Regions from separate parts of the Roseovarius sp. CAU 1744 genome, predicted to be linked through region 3. Evidence: riboswitches for the same ligand, from Rfam matches in the RefSeq annotation. Region 3 holds a riboswitch; each other region holds the start of a gene.
The links. Region 3 has a riboswitch for cobalamin ahead of AAFO92_RS00115 (CbtB domain-containing protein). Riboswitches for the same ligand answer to the same signal wherever they lie in the genome.

Region 1 (8,433 bases), on a different contig from region 3:
GAAATTCCCCGACAAATCCGCTTTGGAGGTCATCCTCTGCACCCTTCACGCAGGCGGCAAGTTCTCAGGCAAAGCCTACCAGACCTCGGGGGGCTTGCACGGGGTCGGCGCCTCGGTCGTCAACGCGCTCAGCGATTCGATGGTGGTGCAGGTCGCACGCAACAAGGAACTGTACGAACAACGGTTTTCACGCGGCATCCCCCTTGGCCCGGTCGAGAAGGTCGGCCAGGCGCCCAACCGCCGCGGCACCACCGTCACCTTCCACGCGGACGAGGAGATCTTTGGCCACCACCGGTTCAAACCCGCGCGGCTGTTCAAATCCATCCGTTCCAAGGCCTATCTCTTCTCGGGCGTCGAAATCCGCTGGAAATCGGCGATTCAGGACGGCGACACCCCGACCGAGGCCACGTTCCACTTCCCCGGCGGGCTTTCCGATTACCTGCGCGAGTCGATGAACGGCGCCTCGACCTATGCCGAGAACCCCTTTGCCGGCACGGTCGATTTCCAGGAGCGTTTCCAGACCCCCGGCAAGGTCGAATGGGCGATCAACTGGACCCCTTCCCGCGACGGCTTCCTGCAAAGCTACTGTAATACAGTGCCCACGCCCGAGGGCGGCACCCATGTGGCGGGCTTCTGGGCCGCGATCCTCAAGGGGATCAAGGCTTATGGCGAGCTGGTCAATAACCGCAAGGCGGCCCAGATCACCCGCGATGACCTGATGGCGGGCGGCTGCGCGCTGGTCTCCTGTTTCATCCGCGAGCCGGAATTCGTGGGCCAGACCAAGGACCGCCTCGCCACGACCGAGGCGCAGCGGCTGGTTGAAAATTCCGTCCGTGACCATTTCGACAACTGGCTGGCGGCCGACACCAAATCCGCCGGCGCGATCCTCGATTTCCTCGTGCTCAGGGCCGAGGAACGCCTGCGCCGCCGCGCCGAAAAGGAAACCCAACGCAAATCCGCCACCAAGAAACTCCGCCTGCCCGGCAAGCTGACCGATTGTTCGTCAAAAGACCGCGAGGGCACGGAACTGTTCATTGTCGAGGGGGACTCGGCGGGCGGCTCCGGCAAGGGCGCACGCAACCGCGAAACGCAAGCCCTCTTGCCGCTCAAGGGCAAGATCCTGAACGTGCTTGGGGCGGCCAGCTCGAAACTGGGCTCGAATGCCGAGATTTCCGACCTTTGCGAAAGCCTCGGCTGCGGCATGGGCACGCGATTCAACATCGACGATCTGCGGTATGAGAAGATCATCATCATGACCGACGCCGACGTGGACGGCGCCCATATCGCCTCGTTGCTGATGACCTTCTTCTACACCCAGATGCGCCCGCTGATCGACGCAGGCCATCTCTACCTCGCCTGCCCGCCGCTTTACCGGCTGACGCAGGGGGCGAAACGCGTCTACGTCGCCAACGACGCGGAAAAAGACGCGCTGCTGGAAAAGGGCCTGGGCGGAAAGGGCAAGATCGATGTGCAGCGCTTCAAGGGTCTGGGCGAGATGGACGCCAAGGACCTCAAGGAAACCACGATGGACCCCAAGACCCGCAAACTGATCCGCGTGACCATCGACGAGGACGAACCGGGCGAGACCTCAGACCTCGTCGAACGCCTCATGGGCAAGAAGCCGGAATTGCGGTTCCAGTATATCCAGGAAAACGCGCGGTTCGTGGAGGAGTTGGATGTTTGAGTGAAAACAATTGGCTCAACAAACTCTTAAAGCTAATCGCTTTTGTTCCGCCAATTAGCATTGCATATGCGTTTGTGTTCGAGTGGGCTTTCTTCGCGACACTCAATGCCAACTTTGCTTATACATTTTCTGTATCAGACTTGGTTAGGAGCGCGTTGTTCTTTTCGGCTCCTGTCATCTTGTTAGTGGTCATTCTAGCGCTATTGGCCGCTGGGATTAGAAATCCTGCCCCGGGGAAAAAATATGAGACTCGCTCAAGATTCGACTGGCTTTTCTTGATATCGGGTCCGCTGTTGTTGATAAGCTGGGCGTATGGTGATCTGCCAATGAGCGTAGCCTTTGCTGGCGGTTTGACGGTTTTGTTCGGCTTTTTGGACTTCGTCATTAGTCGTTTCATAGAAGCGCAGGAGACATTTGAAATTCGCGTTCTTCTTAGAATAAGCAGACTTCTGTGTTCTGTTACGATTATTGTTTTCTTTGCTGGAGTCGTCAGTGTCCCAATCACATTCGCAATGAGTTCTCAATTGGGAGCATTTGTAGCGATCAAGCGAGATGCCGCACCTGAAGTACTCGCCTTGAACAACGGGAAATCTGCAGCATTAATGTTGCGAAACTTAGAGCGCGGCCCAGTGGTTTATAATCCCAATACAGGTAACGTGTTGCAGGTACCGTGGGAAAGCGTGGCGGCGATAACATTCCTAGGTCGTGAAGAATAGCAAGCGTAATTTGTGTGCTAGCACGCACCACTTCCCACCTAAAGGACATCGCCTGACCGCGGGCGGAAGCGAAGCGCCCGCCGTCGCGCCAGAGACGCGCCACGGGCGGGGTGATAGCTTCACCGCAGTTTCTTCACTTCGATCAATCGCCGCCGCGTGGGGGCGCGCCGGCGATCGCGCGGCGGCCTGCGGCCTTGATTCCGCGCGGAAGCCCGAACTTGACAAGGTGTAAGGTATGCCCGGCGTGAAATCTCAGAATTCCACGCCCTTCTGTGCCTTGATGCCGGCCCGGAACGGGTGTTTGACCACCGCCATTTCGGTGACCAGATCGGCGATCTCGATCAGTTTCTCATTGGCGTTCCGGCCGGTCAGGACCACATGGGTCATCTCGGGCTTCTCGGTGCTCAGGAAGTCCACGATCTCGTCGATATCCAGGTATTCATAGCGGATGGCGATGTTGATTTCATCCAGCAACACCATGCGGTTTTCGGGATTACGGATCAACTCCTTGGCCTTTTCCCAGCCCTTGCGGGCGGCGGCGATATCGCGGGATTTGTCCTGGGTTTCCCAGGTGAACCCCTCGCCCATCGCGTAGAACTGGCAGAGATCGCTGAAATGCGCCTCGATCAGCGTGCGCTCGCCGGTCTGCCACGCGCCCTTGATGAACTGCACCACCGCCGAGGGCATCCCGTGCGCGATGCAGCGCAGGATCATCCCGAACCCCGAGGAAGACTTGCCCTTCCCGGGCCCGGTATGGACGATGATCAACCCCTTCTCATCGGTCTTGTCCGCCATCAGCTTGTCGCGCGCGGCCTTTTTCTTGGCCATTTTCGCCGCGTGGCGGGCTTCGTCGTCGGTATCGGCATCTGACATGGCGTATCCTTTGCTTGACAAAACGGGGCGCAATGCCGCAGGTGAGGCACGTGCTGGTTTCTGTCTTAGGACAGACGAAGAGGGAATGCGATAGGCCAGGCGACCTTTGCAAGGTCAAAGCCGAACCGCAGCCGCCCCCGCGACCGTGACCGGAGAGGGTGCCCAACCACTGGCCCGCAAGCTGGGAAGGTGGGCAACCCGATGGGCCGATGGCCCGGAATCCGCAAGCCGGGAAACCTGCCAGCGCAAGTGATGTGACGGGCGAACGGGGTGTGTCGCGACCGGCTGTTGGACGACCTGACGTGGTGTCCCTGCTGGCCTATTCCCCATTCGCCACAAGATGAAAGGGATAAGATGGCCGAGGTTGTCGTGACGATCTGCACCACCTGCCGCGCGGGCCAGCCGACCGATGACGAGGGGCCGCGCCCCGGTTCGCGCCTCTATCAGGCGCTGTCGGGCGAGGAACTGCCCGAGGGTGTGCGCCTGCGCCCGGTCGAGTGCCTGTCGGCCTGCAAGCGCGGCTGTTCGATGATCGTGGCCGGCGGACCGGACCGCTGGACCTACATCTATGGCGACATGGACCCGGACCTGCACGTGCCACAGATCGTGGACGGCATCCGCGCCTATGCCGGCACCGAAGACGGCCTTGTTCCCTGGCGTGAGCGCCCCGAAGTCTTTCGCAAGCAATCCATCGCCCGTATCCCCCCGCAGGAGTAAGCCCCCATGTCCGATCTCACGAAAATTCCTGTCACCATCGTCACCGGCTTTCTCGGCTCGGGCAAGACGACGCTTATTCGCCACCTGATGCAGAACCCGCAGGGCAAGCGCCTGGCGGTGCTGGTCAACGAGTTCGGCACCGCCGGCGTGGATGGTGATATCCTCAAGACCTGCGCCGACGAGAACTGCCCGGCGGAAAATATCGTCGAGCTGGCAAATGGCTGCATCTGCTGCACCGTGGCCGATGATTTCATCCCGACGATCGAGGCGCTGATGGCGCTGCCGGAAACCCCCGATCATATCCTGATCGAAACCTCCGGTCTGGCCCTGCCGAAACCGCTCCTGAAGGCGTTCGACTGGCCCGCGATCCGCTCGCGCATCACGGTGGACGGCGTGATTGCCCTGGCCGATGCCGAGGCCGTCGCCGCGGGACGTTTCGCGCCCGACGAGGATGCCGTTCAGGCGCAGCGCGAAGCGGATGACAGCCTGGACCACGAAACGCCACTGTCTGAGGTGTTCGAGGATCAGATCGCCTGCGCTGATATCGTGCTTCTGTCCAAGGCCGACCTGGCCGGGGAAGAAGGCCTGGCCAGGGCCCGCGCCGTGATCGAGGCCGAAACCCCGCGCAGCCTGCCAACGATCCCGATGACCGACGGTATCATAGACCCGCGCGTGGTGCTGGGGCTGGGCGCCGCCGCCGAGGATGACCTGGACGCCCGTCCCTCGCACCATGACGGACATGACGACCACGAGCATGACGATTTCGAAAGCGTCGTGATCGAACTGGGCGAGGTCGAGGATGCCGAAGCGCTGAAGGCGTCGATCATCCGGTTGGCGCGCGAACAGAACATCCTGCGGGTCAAGGGCTATGTCGCGGTCAGGGACAAGCCGATGCGCCTGCTGGTCCAGGCCGTCAGCGAACGGCTGCGCGCCCAGTTCGACCAGCCCTGGGGCGACACGCCGCGCCGTTCGCAACTGGTGGTGATCGCCGAGCATGACGATATCAATCCCGATGCCATTCGCGCGGTCCTGGCCGCCTGATCCATGCATGTCGTCTTTCGCGAAAGCCACGGGTTAGAGGAGACCGACACCCCCCGGGACCTGGGCCAGAGCCCGGCGGATCTGGTGGTGCTGTCTTTCTCCGACAGCGACCTGGGGGCTTTCGCGGCAGGCTGGCATCGGGCCGCCGGCAAGCTGCCCACGCTGCGCCTGGCAAATCTAGTGGCGCTGAAACATCCCCTGTCGGTCGACACCTATGCCGAACAGACGCTCAGCGGTGCCAAGGCGGTTCTGGTGCGGTTGATCGGCGGCGAAAGCTATTGGCCCTACGGGCTGGCAACGCTTCAGGACATGGCCCGCCGGCAAGGGATCGCGCTGGCGATCCTGCCTGCGGATGGCCAGCCCGATGAGCGGTTGGATGCGCTGTCGACCCTGCCGGTATCGACCCTGCGGCGGCTGCAGACGTTGTGCGACACCGGCGGTGCGGTGGCCGCCCAGGCCGCGCTGGCGCAACTGTCGCTGGCCGCGGGGCTCTATGCCGGGCCGGTGGCCGGGGCCAAGACCGTGCCCGAGGCCGGGTTCTATGCGCCCGGTCTGGGTGTCGTCGCCGCCCCGGAACAAACCGGCCGGCCGCTGGTGCTGGTCAGCTTCTACCGGTCGTACCTGACGGCGGCGGACACCGACGCTGTCGACGCGCTGATCGACGCACTGCGATCACAGGGATTCGACGCTTTTGGTATCTTTGCGCCCAGCCTCAAGGCGCCGTCCTGCACCGGCTGGCTGCGCGACCAGATCGCGGCGCTTGCACCGGCGGCAATCGTGAATGCGACGGCGTTTTCGGCCAAGGCGGGCGACGGGCACCCCTCACCTCTGGATATTGCCGGCTGCCCGGTCTTTCAGGTCGCTCTTTCGACCGCACGCAGAAAGGAATGGGCCGCGGCGGAACGCGGCCTGTCCCCCGCCGATCTGGCGATGCACGTGGTACTGCCCGAGGTCGACGGGCGGCTGTTTGCCGGGGTCGTCAGCTTCAAACAACCGGACAAACGCGATCCGGATCTGGAATATAGCCGCTTTGCCCACCGGGCGGACGCGGCGCGGGTCGCTGCCGTGGCCCACAGGGTGGCGGCGTGGCACCGCCTGTCCAAGCTTGGCAATGGCGATAAACGGCTGGCGCTGGTGCTGTCGACCTATCCCGGCAAGACCTATCAGTTGGCCCATGCGGTCGGGCTGGATGCGCTGGCCTCAACTTCGGCCCTCTCGGACGAGCTGGCGCGGGCGGGATATGACATTGAACCCGTGCCGGAACTTGGCCATCGCCTGACGAAAGAGGCCCTAACGTGGCCCCTGCGGGAATATCAGGCGGCACTGGCCAGCCTGCCCGAAACCCTGCGCGAAGACCTCGCCGCCGCCTGGGGCGACCCCGAGGCCGATCCGATGATCCGCGACGGGGCTTTCCATTTCCCGGCGATCCGTTCCGGCAAGACGCTGATCGCCCTGCAACCCGAGCGCGGCAATGTGAAGACGCGCGACGACGATTACCATGACCTGTCGCGCACGCCCCGCCACGGTTATGTCGCCTTCTACCTCTGGCTGCGACAACAGGCGGATGCGCTGATCCACATGGGCGCACATGGCACGCTGGAATGGCTGCCGGGCAAGTCGGTGGCGCTGTCGGAGGATTGCTGGCCCGAGGCGCTGATCGACGCGCTGCCGGTGGTCTACCCGTTCATCGTCAACGATCCGGGCGAGGCCGCGCAGGCCAAGCGGCGCATCGGCGCCGCCACCCTGGGCCACCTGCCACCGCCGCTGGCGCAGACCAGCCTGCCCGAGGGCATGGGCCGTCTGGAAAGCCTGCTGGATGAATATTCCACCGCCGACGGTCTGGACCCGGGCCGCCGTGACCGCCTGATCGCCGACATACGGACAGAAGCACAGGCCAGCGGGGTCGAGGCCGATCTGGGCCTGCAAAGTGATGCCTGTGCCGCCGAGGCGATCACCCGCATCGACCGCTTTGTCTGTGATATCAAGGAAAGCCAGTATGGCGAGGGGCTGCATGTGCTGGGCACCGGCGATTGCGGCGCCGCAGAGATTGCGGGCATCACCACCGCGCTGGCCGGGCGGTTCGTGGCCCCCGGCCCCTCGGGTTCGCCCTTCCGGGGGCGCGCCGACGTGCTGCCCACCGGGCGCAACCTCTTTACCACCGACCCCCGCGCCGTGCCTTCGCGCGCCGCCCATGCGCAGGGCGTGAAACTGGCCGAAGAGCTATTGCGCAAGCATCTGCAGGATCATGGTGACTGGCCGCAGGGGCTGGTCGTCGACCTCTGGGGCTCGGCTACGATGCGCACGGCGGGCGAGGAATTCGCCATGGCCCTGCACCTGGCGGGCCTTGCACCGACATGGGATGACGGCTCGGAACGGGTGAGCGGTTTCGAAGTGATCCCGCTTGCGCTGCTGGGTCGCCCGCGCATCGACGTGACCCTGCGGGTTTCGGGCCTTTTCCGCGACGTGTTTCCCGGCCTGGCGCAGATGTTCGAAGCGGCAGCGGCGGCCCTGGCCGAACGCGACGAGGCCGCGCCGGACAACCCCTACCTGTCGGTCGCCCCCCGCGTCTTTGGCCCCCGGCCCGGCCAGTACGGGCTGAACATGACCGAAACGCTGGAGGATTATTCCGAGGCTGGCCGGACAGCCGCGGGCGAGGCCTGGCTCGCGGCCTCCTCCTACGCGATCGACGCGGCCGGTGAGGTCAACCCGGCGCGCGAGGCACTGGAACTGCGCCTGAAGGGCGCAGATGCGTTTGTGCATCTTCAGGATCTGCCCGAGACCGATCTGCTGCTGGCCTCGGACTATGCCGCGCACGAGGCCGGGTTCGCCGCCGCGATGGCGCGGCTGGGCCAGACCGCGCCTGCGCTTTATCACCTAGATGCCACCCGCCCCGACACGCCCCGCGCCCGTACATTGGGCGAAGAGATTGCCCGCGTCACCCGCGCCCGCGCCGCCAATCCCGACTGGGTCAGCAGCATGATGGCCCATGGGTTCCGCGGCGCTGCCGAGGTTGCCGCCACGCTGGATCACATGGCCGCCTTCGCGCATCTCGCCGGGGTGGTCCCCTCGCATTTGTTCGACCTTTACTACGAGGCCACTCTGGGCCGCGACACGCTGGTCGAGTTCATGAAGACGGAGAACCCGCAGGCACTGGCCGCCATGCGCGACAGGTTCAATGCCCTGCGTGATGCGGGGCTGTGGCAGACACGCCGCAATTCCATCGCCGCCGACCTGGAGCGGATCGCATGAGCGCCCCCCGCGTCTATGGCTGGTGTCCGGGTGCCTTGCGCCCGATGATGTCGGGCGACGGGCTGGTGATGCGGGTGCGCGCGCCGATGGGGCGGCTGACACCCGTTCAGGCCAGCGGTATCGCGGCATTGTCCACACGCCACGGCAACGGGC
Region 2 (8,433 bases), on a different contig from region 3:
CCGCCACTTGCTGGACGAACCGGGGCTGTCGGAATGATCTCGCTTGGACGGGCTGCTTCAAGGCATAACAAACTGCGGTTCTGAGCCCAATCCGGTCATCTGGACGTGACTAATCTTTGGGTCAATCCATTAAGTCGCTTAGGCCAATTCGTGCCTCTGGATTGCGTTCAGCATCGCCGAGTGTCTGTGCTTCGCGGAGGAATTCCTTGACGTTTTCGGTTTGCAATTCCTGCACCGCATGAACCGTGTACTGCCACCATTTTAGATCCATTAGATTATCAACAATGTCCTTGTGAAACCTAAGCCGGATTTCTTTTGCGGGGTTCCCACCGACAATTGTGTATGGAGGCACATCCTTGGTAACAATACTGCATGCAGCAACGACCGCGCCATCGCCCACATGGATTCCGTCTTTCAGTGTGACGTCGTCTCCAATCCAAACATCATTCCCAATCGTAACGGGCCTTGGTGCCGTTGCATATCCAACCATTTCCCGGTTCGGTTCCACACCAGTTTTCTTGAGAAATTTGCGTTTCTTAAAAAACATTGGGCTAGTCGACACACGATCCAGAGGATGATGGTCTCCAAATACACCAACCGAGCGGCCAATCGAACAATAGCGACCAATAGAGGCACATGGTAAGAAGCCGCTCAGGCTGTAACTGTAACTTCCGAGTGGCATTAAGTGAGTACTGGGATGCTGGCATCCAGCTTCAAATCTAGCACCTGCATCAAGAATGCGGTGACCCGGTTTAACTCTTGGACGAAACGAAATACGCCTGCGTTCAGCCGCTTTCAGTGTTTTGGCATCTAGGGTGATCCAAGTGGGTGGCATGTTTCTTCGAATCTTCTTCACTCCCAACCATTCCTAGCGCCTTCCTTGGAAAACCAAAACTGCAACTATTAAGTTCGTTGATTATCGCATCGTAACTCGGGCTGGGATGGCCGCTTAGTCCGCTTCGCTGCCATCTGAACATCCCGGCGGATGGGACACACATACGATGAACACCATTGATACGCGGCAGATACGCGGCGGCCCGGAAATAGGTTGTCTGCCGCCGAAGGCTTGGCCGGTGCCGGCTGAAGGTTTCGGATCGTCCGTGACCGTCCCGCGCAGCGGGCCGGGCGGTGGGCCGGTTGTTTCCCGGTAGCGGCAGGCTGAGTGCAAGGGCCGTCATGCCCAACCGCTGGCCGTCGCATATGCCCTCCGAAGTCGGTTTTGCACGATCTAGCGTCGGCTGGGCTGTGCGCGCGGCTGCAGGATTGTTAAAACTCCCTGCAATCATGCAACGGAGTCGCAGTCACATGAAGACCAATGTCAAAGCCCTTGTTGTCGGCGGTGGTGCCGTCGGGACCTCGATCGCCTATCACCTGGCCAAGGCGGGCTGGGACGATGTGATGCTGCTGGAACGCGACGAGCTGACCTCCGGCTCGACCTGGCACGCGGCGGGCTTGCTGCCGCTCTTCAACATGTCCTACGCGACAACGCATATCCACAAATACTCGGTCGATTTCTACAAGACGCTTGAGGAGGAAACCGGCCTTAACGCGGGCTTCGCCGTGGTCGGCAACCTGCGCATGGCGCAGACGCAGGCGCGCATGGATGAATACATGCTCTATGCGTCGACCGCCGAGACCTGCGACGTGAAATACGAATGGCTGACCCCCGACCAGATCAAGGAGCGCTGGCCGCTGATCGAGACCTCGGACCTGAAGGGCGCGATCTACCATACCGAGGACGGCTATATTAACCCCGCCGACGTGACCCAGGCGATGGCCAAGGGCGCGCGTCAGCGCGGCGTGATGATCGAACGCAAATGGCAGGCAGATGCGTTCCACTGGAACGGCACCCATTGGGAAGTCACCTGTTCGAAAATGGTCGAAAAGGGCGGCAACCTCGTGCCCTCGGACGAGCAGGTGGTGATCACCGCCGAACATGTCGTGACTGCATCGGGCAACCACGCGCAGCGCACTGCCAAGATGCTGGGCATCAAGATGCCCGCGATCCCGGTCGAGCACACGTTCATCGTCATGGACAAGGATCCCGAACTGGTCAAATGGCGCGAGGCGGGCAATCCCGAACACCCCGTTGTGCGCGACGCCGATAACGAATCCTATGCGCGCGAGGAGCGCGGCGGCTGGATTCTGGGCATCTACGAGCACGGCGCGCCTGCGCGTTTTGAATACGGCGTGCCGGACAGTTTCCGCGCCGACCTGTTCCCGCTCGATCTGGACCGGATCGCCGAGCAATACATGGCGATGGCCGAACGCGTGCCGTCCTGCGCCGACTCGGGCCTGAAGGACGATTTCAACGGCCCGATCTGCTATACCCCAGATGGCAACCCGCTGGTTGGTCCGGCGCCGGGCCTGCGCAACATGTGGCTGGCCGAGGGCTTCAGCTTTGGTATCACCGCTGCGGGCGGCACCGGCTATTACCTAGCGCAGATGATGGTCGAGGGCGAAGCCGAGATCGACATGGCCTCGCTGGATCCCAAACGCTACAGCAGCAACTGGATGACCACCGAGTTTGCCGCGCGCAAGAACGAAGAGTGCTACGAGCACGTCTACATCCTGCACCACCCCGACGAAGAGCGCGAAGCCTGCCGGCCGCTGCGGACCGTTCCCGCCTATGACCGCCAGAAGGCCCGCGGTGCGCAATTCGGCTGGGTCAACGGCTGGGAACGCCCGAACTATTTCGGCCCGCTGGACGCGCCGGACAATTTCGACAAGGAAAGCCGCAGCTTCCGCCGTGGCGGGTGGTGGCAATATGCCGTCGAAGAAGCCAAAGCGATCCGCGAAGGCGTTGGCCTGATCGACGCGTCGGCCTTCACCAAGCATGTCGTCAAAGGCCCGGGTGCGACCCAGTTCCTGGATTGGTTCACCTGCAACAAGTTGCCCAAGGTCGGTCGCATCAACCTGACCTACGCGCTGACCTCGCACGGGACCACCCGCACCGAATACACCATCGTCCGCAATGGCGAGAACAACTACTACGTCGTCTCTGCCGGTGCCTGGACCGAGTATGACGCCGACTACCTGCGCAAGGCGGCCGAGGACAAGATGGAAGAGTTCGGGTATATCGAGATCCAGGACGTGACCACGCAATGGGGCGTCTTCGCCATCGCCGGACCCAAGTCGCGTGACGTTCTGAAAGAGGTCATCAAGGACGCCGATCCCGCGACAGCGCTGTCCAACAAGCGTTTCCCGTGGCTGTCGGCGCGTCAGATCGAACTGGGCATGTGCCCGGTCAACGCAATCCGTGTGGCCTATACCGGTGAGCTGGGCTGGGAATTGCACCACCCCATCGAAATGCAGAATTACCTGTTCGACCTGCTGGAAAAAGCCGGTGAGAAGCACGGCATGAAGCTGGTCGGTGCCCGCGCCCAGAACTGGCTGCGTCAGGAGAAATCCTATCGCGCCTTTGGCACCGAGCTGGGCCGTGACGCGACCCCGCTCGAGGCTGACCTGCCGCGTTTCGTCGATCTCGACAAGGATTTCCACGGCAAGGACAAGCTGGTCGAAACAGGCGTGCGCGCGAAATGCTGCACGCTGCTGATCGACGGGCCGGACGATGCCGACCCGTGGGGCCGTGAGGCGCTGTATACCCCCGAAGGCACCCGCGTGGGGCGCCTGACCTCGGGCGGCTACTCGGTGCATTTCGGCAAATCCATCGGCATGGGCTATGTCACCCCCGATCTGGCGGTCGAGGGCACCAAGCTGCAGGTCAAGATGCAGGACAGGCTGTGGGATGCGGTTGTCACCTGTGACAGCCCCTACGATCCGAAGAACGAAGTCATCCGCATCGACGGCTAGGATTTTCGGATATCCGCGATCAAGATCGGGGCGGGGCCGTCTGAGCTCGCCCGCCCGCCGCTGACGCCGGCATCGGCTGATCGGGAGGCGCCCGCAAGACGGCGTGGCCGCCGTGAGGGTCATCCACGCTCTGCGAATCAATGACGGGTCAATTACCTGGCGTAACGTGTTGGGAATAAACAGATGTGGCCGGGCAAGACACGACCCGGCCACGACCTGTTGGACTTTTCATATTGGGCGATGCGCAACGGGAGGAGATGTCGCGAACCGCCGAAACCTCGGGCCGATCACGATGGGAGGAGGTATCGCTTTTGACCTTTGGTGACCCCAGAATGCCGCAATGCAGCGTGACCGCAAGGCAAACTTGCTGCAACTGCAAAACAAACGGCGTGCGGCGGCTGGAATGCATGGAATTTGAGACGGCTGATACTTCTTTAGGCAGAAAATTTTGCCGTGGCCAAAAACCTCTTGTCTCGTTGCATGTTCCCGGCCACAATCAGGGTCCAAGGTGCCGTCGGTCAGGGCGGAGAATTGGGAAGCCGGTGTGATTCCGGCGCTGCCCCCGCAACGGTAAGGATGGGGGATGCTGCAACAGCCACTGGGCCTTGAAGGTCTGGGAAGGTGCCGCATCCGCAACCCCGCCAAGCCCGGAAACCAGCCTTGGACAAACGTCAAACCGCGGGGGGCGGTGGGGACGGTTGCCGCGGCGCCTGGCGTGCCTGCAATCATCCCGGTCTCTCTCTGCCCCATCCGGCCCGGGGTGCGGCCGGGGAGAAGATAAAGATGAGCATTTCCCGTATCCTCGATGGGCTCGAAGTCATCGACGCAACCGGCGCGGACGCGCTTCAGGCCGCGCGTCTGGGGTTCTTGGAATGGGCATTTTGTGCCCGTGACGGCGGGACTCCGCAGGCGGCACGCGCCGCGTTGGGCAGCCGTGCCGTGCAGAACGCCAGCAGTGACGCCGCGCGCGCCTTCGTGAGCTTTCTCCAAGAGGCGACGCAACCCCTGACGCCACGCCCCCGGCGGCGCACACGCCTGTTGCACTGACATTGCATCGGAAAAATTAAAACGGCGGCGCCCAGGGAGGAGAAGGCACCGCCGTTTCGATCTGCGTATGGCCCCAGGGAGGAGGAGAAAAGGACCATCCGCAATTCCGTTTGGGCCAGTGGCCCGGATTTTTGTCGGCAGCGGCACCTCGAGGGGAGGTGGTGCCGCTGCCGCTGGTCAGATGCCCGATAAGGGGGAGGAGAGGGGCATCCGATCTCTTTGCGCTCAGGCGCGTGTGCCGTAGACCGCTTCGCTGGCCGCGGCGATAATGCCCGAGCGGGACAGGCCCAGATCGGCCAGTTCATTGTTGCCCAGCTTGGACAGTTCGGCGACAGTGCGCCGATAGGCACGGTAATCCGCGATACGGGTCATCAACGCGTAAACAGCAGCGCTGATCTCGATCTGCAGTGCGCTCGTGGCGCCGTGTTTTTCAGTTGCAAATGCCATTGTCAGGCTCCTTGCGTCATCATCATCATTCTGCGCTGGTCAATTACGAGCGCCGTTTCGTTGAGGCCTAGATACGCCGATGCTGCGGATGCACAACCCCTGGCGCAGCAATGCTGCTATGCAGCATGTGCATGGCAGAAATATCGTTAACCTAATGAAATAATGAAGATTTATGGTTAACAGGTGCTTCAGCGTTGGTTGTGAAAAATGGCTATCCATGGAAACGGACGTTACGTCAGAAAATATCGCCCGCGTCGCGACATGACCGACGAAACACGTCGCGCAGCACTTCGCAGCAACTCCTCGCCCGGTGATTGCCCGCGTTCGGCCCGTCGAATAAGCTGGGGCGCAGAACACGTTGACCAGAAAGTTCTGCCATGGATATTTTCGAAGCCGGAACACGCGCACCTTCAGACGGGGGGCACGATTATTTCACCGGTCAGGTACGGATTGAACCGGTGCATTCCGCACCAGAGCCCGCCCGGTTGCGCGCAGTGATCGTCACATTCCAGCCCGCTGCGCGCACCGCCTGGCACACCCATCCCCTGGGGCAGACTTTGCATGTTCTGTCGGGGCTCGGATGGGCGCAGAGCTGGGGCGGCCCGATTCGCGAGATCCGCCCTGGCGACACCGTCTGGTTCGCGCCGGGTGAGAAACACTGGCACGGCGCCGCGGCCGATCAGCCGATGACCCATCTGGCGATGCAGGAGGCGCAGGATGGCTCTGTGGTTACGTGGCTGGAAAAGGTCAGCGACACGCAATACCTGGCAAGATAGCGCGAGGCGCTAAGCCTGCGATCGGTGGTCGCGTAGCGACGCCATGCGCTCTGTGGCTGGTTTGGCGGATTGCGGGTGGGTGCCGGCTATCTGGGCCTTTCGATCGCGATCAGACCCAGTGTACGGGCGGCGGTTATCGACAACACCGCGCTATCCAGCCCCTGACGCGCCTGATAGGCGCGGATGGCGGCCCGGGTTCGGGCGTCCATCTGGCCGGTGATTGCGCCGCGATACAGGTCGCGCGCTCCGAGCGCCCGCTGCAACGTGGCGATGAATTCCGGGGTCAGCTGATCGGCGCAGGGGGTCTCGAACCAGGTTTCCCGGCGTTCACGAACGATCGCCTGTCGGGATTCGGTTCTGTAGACGGCCGGTTGGGCGATGCTGCCGTCGCTGCGCCGCTCGGCTGGTTGGACGAGAACCTGTTCGGTGACCGTCTCCACGACCGCAGGCGATACGTCCTTGCCCCAGCAGGTGCCGGGTGCCGCGCCGGGCGGCGCGGTTGCCGTGGTCTCCTGCAATTCAGGTTCGGGGCCGGTCGGGCCGGCATCGCAGCCCGCGACAACGCAGACCACCAGCAGCAGGCAGGGCAGGGGTCGGATCATGTGCTCGGGCCTCTGAGCCTTGTTTTCCAACAGTCTACCGGTTTGTGCCGACGGGGGAAAGCGCAGTCTCGGTCCCGGGCATGCGGGGCCAGCGCGATTGACAGGGATCCCGGTTGTCGCCGTTTCGTGAACGGCTGTAGCAATATGCCCCTGAGACCCTTGCACGCCGCGCTGCACGATCCTTGCCTTTTTCGGCCCGGTAGGCAGCGCGCATGTGGTGCATCTGGCAGCGATGCTGCGCAGAGATGGTGAGAACAAAGGCAGAATGGCTGGATTTTGTCGCAACTCTTTTCTACGAAGGTCGCAAATGGGGCTGGCGGAAGCTATTTGGCTTGGCTAGGAACCGCTGAGCAGAATTTGTGAAGGGAGTGCGTTCGCATGGCGAAAATCACATATATCGAGCATAACGGCACCGAGCATGTCGTTGACGTCGCCAACGGTCTGACCGTCATGGAAGGCGCGCGCGATAACAACATTCCCGGCATCGAGGCAGATTGCGGCGGCGCCTGTGCCTGTTCTACGTGCCATGTCTATGTGGTCGAAGACTGGGTCGAGAAGCTGCCACCCAAGGACGACATGGAAGAAGACATGTTGGATTTCGCCTATGAACCCGACGCCAACCGCTCTCGCCTGACCTGCCAGATCAAGGTGACCGACGCGCTTGACGGGCTGGTGGTGCAGATGCCCGAAAAGCAGATCTGAATTTGAGCGGGGCGCGGCGTTACCGGTTGCGCCCCTGGCGCCGCTCCGCCCGCCGCGCCGTGCTGCTGTCGTGCTTTTGGCTGATGTTGCCAGGAGCAAACCCAGCGGCTGCGCAAGAGATTACCGCCGCGCGGTATGTCAGCCCGACGGATGAATACCCGCATGGCGCCCTGGGCGATGATCTGGAATGGGGCGCGGTTCAGATCACGATCTCGCGAGAAGCGGGAAGTGAGGGCGGCCTGTTCCACGGCAGAGCCGACCTGACCTACGAGATCAAGGCACCCGCCAATATGGTGTTCGAGGATACCAGCCCGCGGCTCTGGGATGTCGATGGCGATGAGCTTCCCGAGGTGGTCACGGTGCTCAGTCACCGGGATTTCGGGGCGCAGCTCGCCGTGATCGGCTTTCGTGACGGCAGCTTCAGCTACATCGCGGCGACACCCGTGATCGGCACGCGGTTTCGCTGGCTGGCGCCGGTCGGGGCGGCAGATTTGGACGGCGATGGGCATATCGAACTGGCCTACGTGCTGACGCCCCACCTGTCAAAGACGCTGCATGTCTGGCGCTACCGCGATGGTGAGTTCAACCTGGTTGCGCAGCAGCCTGGCCTGACCAATCACAAGATCGGCTGGGATCATATCCCGGGCGGTATCCGTGACTGCGGCGATGTTGCCGAAATCGTGACGGCCACTGCCGACTGGTCGCGGATCGTGGCATCAACCTTGTCGGACGGGATGATCCGCACCCGTGACATTGCCGCCTATTCCGGGCCAGACAGCCTGAACGCTGCGCTGAATTGCCGTTGAGCTTCATCGTTCCTGAAATACTCCGGGGAGCGCGAGGGGCAGCGCCCCTCGCCACTGTCGGATTGCGCAAGCAATTCGAAACCCGGCAATGATCAGAGCGCGCGCCAGCCGATATCGCGGCGGCAGAATCCTTCAGGCCAGTCAATGCGGTCGACCGTTGCATAGGCGCGTTCTGCCGCCTCCGCCAATGTATCTCCGCGCGCCGTGACATTCAGCACCCGCCCGCCGTTGGCCACGATC
Region 3 (3,885 bases):
TATAGATGGCGCAACGTATCCGCTTCATGCCGAACGCTTGTTCAGGCCAAAGAACCGCGGCCCGCTCCATTCGGCGCCCGTGATACGTTTGGCAATGGCGCTGAGAGAGGAATAGCGCTGACCATCCATCTCAAAGCCATCTGCGATGACTTGGACCCGGTAGCTCCGCCCGTTCCATTGTCGAACGAGCTGCGTGCCGTGTGTGAGTGCCTGGGTGGGCACTAGCGTTGACTTTGTTCCCGCTCGCAATTGTCGCCGGATCGCCCCGGAATGCCCACCCAACTTCTTGCACTGCAATTCAAAGCTCAGGGCTTTGCGCAAAAACCGCGATGACAGACGCGAAGCTGGCGTGGCGCCTGTCAGGGCAATCCAGGCTGTCAAGCACTTAGTGTGTTCCCAGGTTTCGATGTCCTGGACACTGGCATCCAACAGTGCCGACATCAGGCGCGCTCAGTTGTTTGTGCCCGATACACTGGCCCATTTGGTGAGGGCACGCAGGTCAAAACCAATCCTTGTTTACGCAGCCGTGAGATCTCTGCGCGAACCGTGCGTGGCTGCCAGTTGAATTTATTTTGGATCGTACTGATGGAAACGCCGGATTTGCGGCTCACGAGTTTCAGGAGCTGTGTGCGTTTGGTTTGAGGGTTCTTGTTGGTCATTTCTATCTCCAGTTTGCAACTGCGAACAACCCGCAGTCTTCTACTGAGACAGGCCCGGGAAACCGGGCAAAGTTACAGAAGGACCCCTCCTAACCGTCCATCCCACACATGCTCGCGGTGCAAAGGAAGTCCAGTCCAAATGTGCGGAAACGATATTAAGCAGATATTGTCGACTGCTGCAGCAAAGGTCCGGTGAGAGCCCAACTCGGCAATCGGGATTTTACGCTGCGAGCGCGCGCAGCACGAAAGTCGCTGCGTTCGCTCGGTTCATGACGCTGCGCGGCAGCGGAGACACTTGCCATCCATCCCGGACACGACAAAGATTTTAAGGCTAGGCTAGGGTCGCAGGACACAGCGAGCATTCGCGACGGCTAAGGGAACTTGCTCTGGCGAACATGCTGATCGCCCACATATGGACTTTTCCCAATGCATCGCGTCAAAATGAATCGAGTTTCGAAGTCAAGCTAGTAAGTGACCAGCGGATATTGAATCTCAAAGAGGATCGTTCAATCAAGGATCTGCCCGGCGCATGCCCCAACCAACAGTTACTTTATGCAGAACCTGCCGCGACGCTGACCCCGCACTGTTTGATCAAGTCGCCTCAATGCTGGAGACGTCGGAGGTGAAGGCAAGATTGCAGCAGGTGGACTGCATGTCCGGTTGCCTGCGTCCACAGACGTTGGCTGTACGACAGGACGGCAAGACCGCATATCTATTCGGTGAGATTTCTGCTCTAGATCTGCCAAACATCTTGACGTTCATCCGTATGTATCGAGACAGCCCAGACGGCAACTTTGCCGATGTACGGCCATTGGGAAAGCTGCGATTCAAGGCCATTGCCCGCATTCCGGCAGATTTGTAGTAACCCGCCCGCGACACACCGGGAGAAGCTCCAGCGATAGAGTTTAGTTTGTCGAATTCTAAAGGCAGCGACAAAATTCCATTGAACATGGCGCTGCTGAACTCTTGTACGGCGGTTTCGTACTTGACCAGCCATTGCCTTTTGAGACAGGAATAACCAATACGGTGTTCAAAAGTGCCTAAGCACTGGAACTGAAACGGGAATGAGGACGGTGGACCAAATCGCGGCACCGAAGCCTCAACCGCCCCCGCGACTGTGAGCGGCGAGCGACCTTCCAATACCACTGGCGTAAGGGCGCCGGGAAGGGGGAAGACCGCAGCGACCCGCGAGTCAGGAGACCGGCCGTGTAATAAACGCAATTTGCGCCGTCGGGTGTGACGGCAAGGAGAACTAAAATGACAACAAAAGCGATTAAGGCATCCGCTGTACGCTCAAATATGCTGCCGGCAGTGTTTGCCCTTATACTGGGTCTCGGTATTATCACAGTGACCGGCCATGTTCAGGCTTCTGGCCTGCATGACGCTGCTCACGATGTGCGCCACGCAACTGGCTTCCCCTGCCACTAAGGCCATGTTCAGTCGTATTCTGACCAGCGCGCTGTTCGCTGGTGCTGCAGCGGGGCTGATTGCCGCCCTGCTGCAGCTGAATTTCGTGCAGCCCGTACTTCTCCACGCCGAACTTTATGAGGGCGGCGAATTGGTGCATTTTGGCGCTGATCCCGTGACCGCGCACCCCGATTTGCCCGGCATGTTCGCTGAGCCGATGCGCGACGGCCTGAGCATCATCTTCACGATGTTGACTTACACCGGCTATGCTCTGGTCCTGGTGGCACTGATGTCGATGGCCGAGCGCCGGGGGCATGAGATCAACGGCCGCACAGGCCTGCTGTGGGGTTTGGCTGGCTTTGTCGCATTTCACTTTGCACCTGGTTTGTCGCTGGCTCCGGAAGTGCCCGGCGTGGCCGCAGCCGATGTCGCTACACGCCAAATATGGTGGACGTTCACTGTCGCTACGGCAGGCGTGGCCATGTGGCTGATTGCCTTTGGCGGCAATCTGATGAGCTATCTGGCCGCCGCAGGACTGTTATTGGCACCACATATCATCGGTGCACCTGAGCCCGACAGCTTCGCCGGTCCGGTTCCAACCGAGATCGGGGCGCTATTTGCGGCCCGGGCCTTTGGCATCGGCATGGCCGCCTGGGTACTGCTGGGCAGTTTTGCCGGCTACTTCTGGCAGGTGGAAGGCAAACGCGCGGCTGCTGCGGCCTGATCTCTTGTTCAATTGCGCCCCCGCCGGCCGCACCGGTGGGGGCTTTCAATTTTCAAGGAGGACAAGATGTCCCGTTCTCTCGCCCTCTTTGCCATCGGACTGATCTTTGGTGGTGGCGGCGGCTTTGTGATCGCCGCCGGCAGCGGTACCACCTTTGACGGCCATGACCACACTGACCCGGCGCAACATGACGGCACTACAGAGATGGCAGCCCATAAGCACTCCGCTGCCACTAACCTGCCAGCCGACAGCGATACCCCCAGTGTGGCGATCCAGATGATTAAGGATCCGATGACGGGCTGGAACCTGCGTGTAACGCCGCATAACTTTCGCTTTGCACCGGAAAACGCCTCCTCTGCAGACATGCGCGGAGAAGGTCACGCGCATGTCTATATCAACGGCGAAAAGCTGGGGCGCCTTTATGCCAATTGGATACACCTTCCATCGCTGCCGGAAGGCGATGTTGAGGTAAAAGTCTCCCTCAATGGCAACAGCCACAGCCCGCTAATGGTTGAAGGCGTGCCGGTTGAGGCCAAGCTGATCGTTCAAGCAGACGATGACGGCTCCTGAGCGGCATTTCATATCCAGATCGAACATCATTTGCAGGGGCCACGCGGCCCCAGCATTGCGTGATGTTCGCAGACCGGATTTGACCCTGCTACATCCAGACTTATGTGCGATCCTTACCCGTATCTCGACGGTCTAGCCTGGTTGCGGAGAAAGTGCGTTCTTGGTTCAAGGGAATCGACGCGCGCGAATGACCGGATTGGCGACTCAGCTGCAACGCAACGATGGGTGTGCCGCTCCTGCTAGTGGTTGCTGCGCCAGCAATAGCTGCGCGAGCAAAAGCCGGTTCGTCCGCTCCTTCTCCGTTCGGTGCAGATGAAGTGGACGGCTGCGCAATCCGAACCCGGCCATTGGTGCATCAAGCGGCGAAGCATCATGTAGAGCCCATAGGAGAAGTGTCCAAATCTTGCTGCGTGCGCACGCAGCACGAAAATCGCTGCGACCGTATCATTCTCAGCGCCTCTGTGCGGCGTGAAGAACGGCCATTCGTTAGGAATGCAGCGAAGTTGAAGACGGCAGGTACGAAAA

Region 1: it holds a riboswitch for cobalamin, as region 3 does, so the genes downstream of both, AAFO92_RS19955 (DUF1636 domain-containing protein) here and AAFO92_RS00115 (CbtB domain-containing protein) in region 3, are expected to answer to the same signal.
Region 2: it holds a riboswitch for cobalamin, as region 3 does, so the genes downstream of both, AAFO92_RS17295 (hypothetical protein) here and AAFO92_RS00115 (CbtB domain-containing protein) in region 3, are expected to answer to the same signal.

Annotation. Positions count from the first base shown of each region.
Region 1 is NZ_JBDOQV010000011.1:43,548-51,980, forward strand. Features, by position in the region: gene parE (DNA topoisomerase IV subunit B) at 1-1,684, shown strand, start outside; gene AAFO92_RS19945 (hypothetical protein) at 1,681-2,400, shown strand; gene cobO (cob(I)yrinic acid a,c-diamide adenosyltransferase) at 2,653-3,273, opposite strand; cobalamin riboswitch at 3,311-3,533, shown strand; gene AAFO92_RS19955 (DUF1636 domain-containing protein) at 3,628-3,990, shown strand; gene cobW (cobalamin biosynthesis protein CobW) at 3,997-5,031, shown strand; gene cobN (cobaltochelatase subunit CobN) at 5,035-8,280, shown strand; gene cobG (precorrin-3B synthase) at 8,277-8,433, shown strand, end outside.
Region 2 is NZ_JBDOQV010000008.1:197,510-205,942, forward strand. Features, by position in the region: gene AAFO92_RS17280 (DUF1491 family protein) at 1-37, shown strand, start outside; gene AAFO92_RS17285 (CatB-related O-acetyltransferase) at 122-856, opposite strand; gene AAFO92_RS17290 (FAD-dependent oxidoreductase) at 1,306-3,813, shown strand; cobalamin riboswitch at 4,303-4,491, shown strand; gene AAFO92_RS17295 (hypothetical protein) at 4,597-4,860, shown strand; gene AAFO92_RS17300 (DUF1127 domain-containing protein) at 5,086-5,307, opposite strand; gene AAFO92_RS17305 (cupin domain-containing protein) at 5,685-6,083, shown strand; gene AAFO92_RS17310 (peptidoglycan-binding domain-containing protein) at 6,170-6,685, opposite strand; gene AAFO92_RS17315 (2Fe-2S iron-sulfur cluster-binding protein) at 7,064-7,387, shown strand; gene AAFO92_RS17320 (VCBS repeat-containing protein) at 7,390-8,193, shown strand; gene purD (phosphoribosylamine--glycine ligase) at 8,286-8,433, opposite strand, start outside.
Region 3 is NZ_JBDOQV010000001.1:15,927-19,811, forward strand. Features, by position in the region: gene AAFO92_RS00095 (recombinase family protein) at 1-70, opposite strand, end outside; gene AAFO92_RS00100 (DUF2924 domain-containing protein) at 25-441, opposite strand; gene AAFO92_RS00105 (DUF3489 domain-containing protein) at 441-659, opposite strand; gene AAFO92_RS00110 (DUF1636 family protein) at 1,189-1,521, shown strand; cobalamin riboswitch at 1,667-1,883, shown strand; gene AAFO92_RS00115 (CbtB domain-containing protein) at 1,917-2,087, shown strand; gene AAFO92_RS00120 (CbtA family protein) at 2,092-2,790, shown strand; gene AAFO92_RS00125 (hypothetical protein) at 2,857-3,360, shown strand.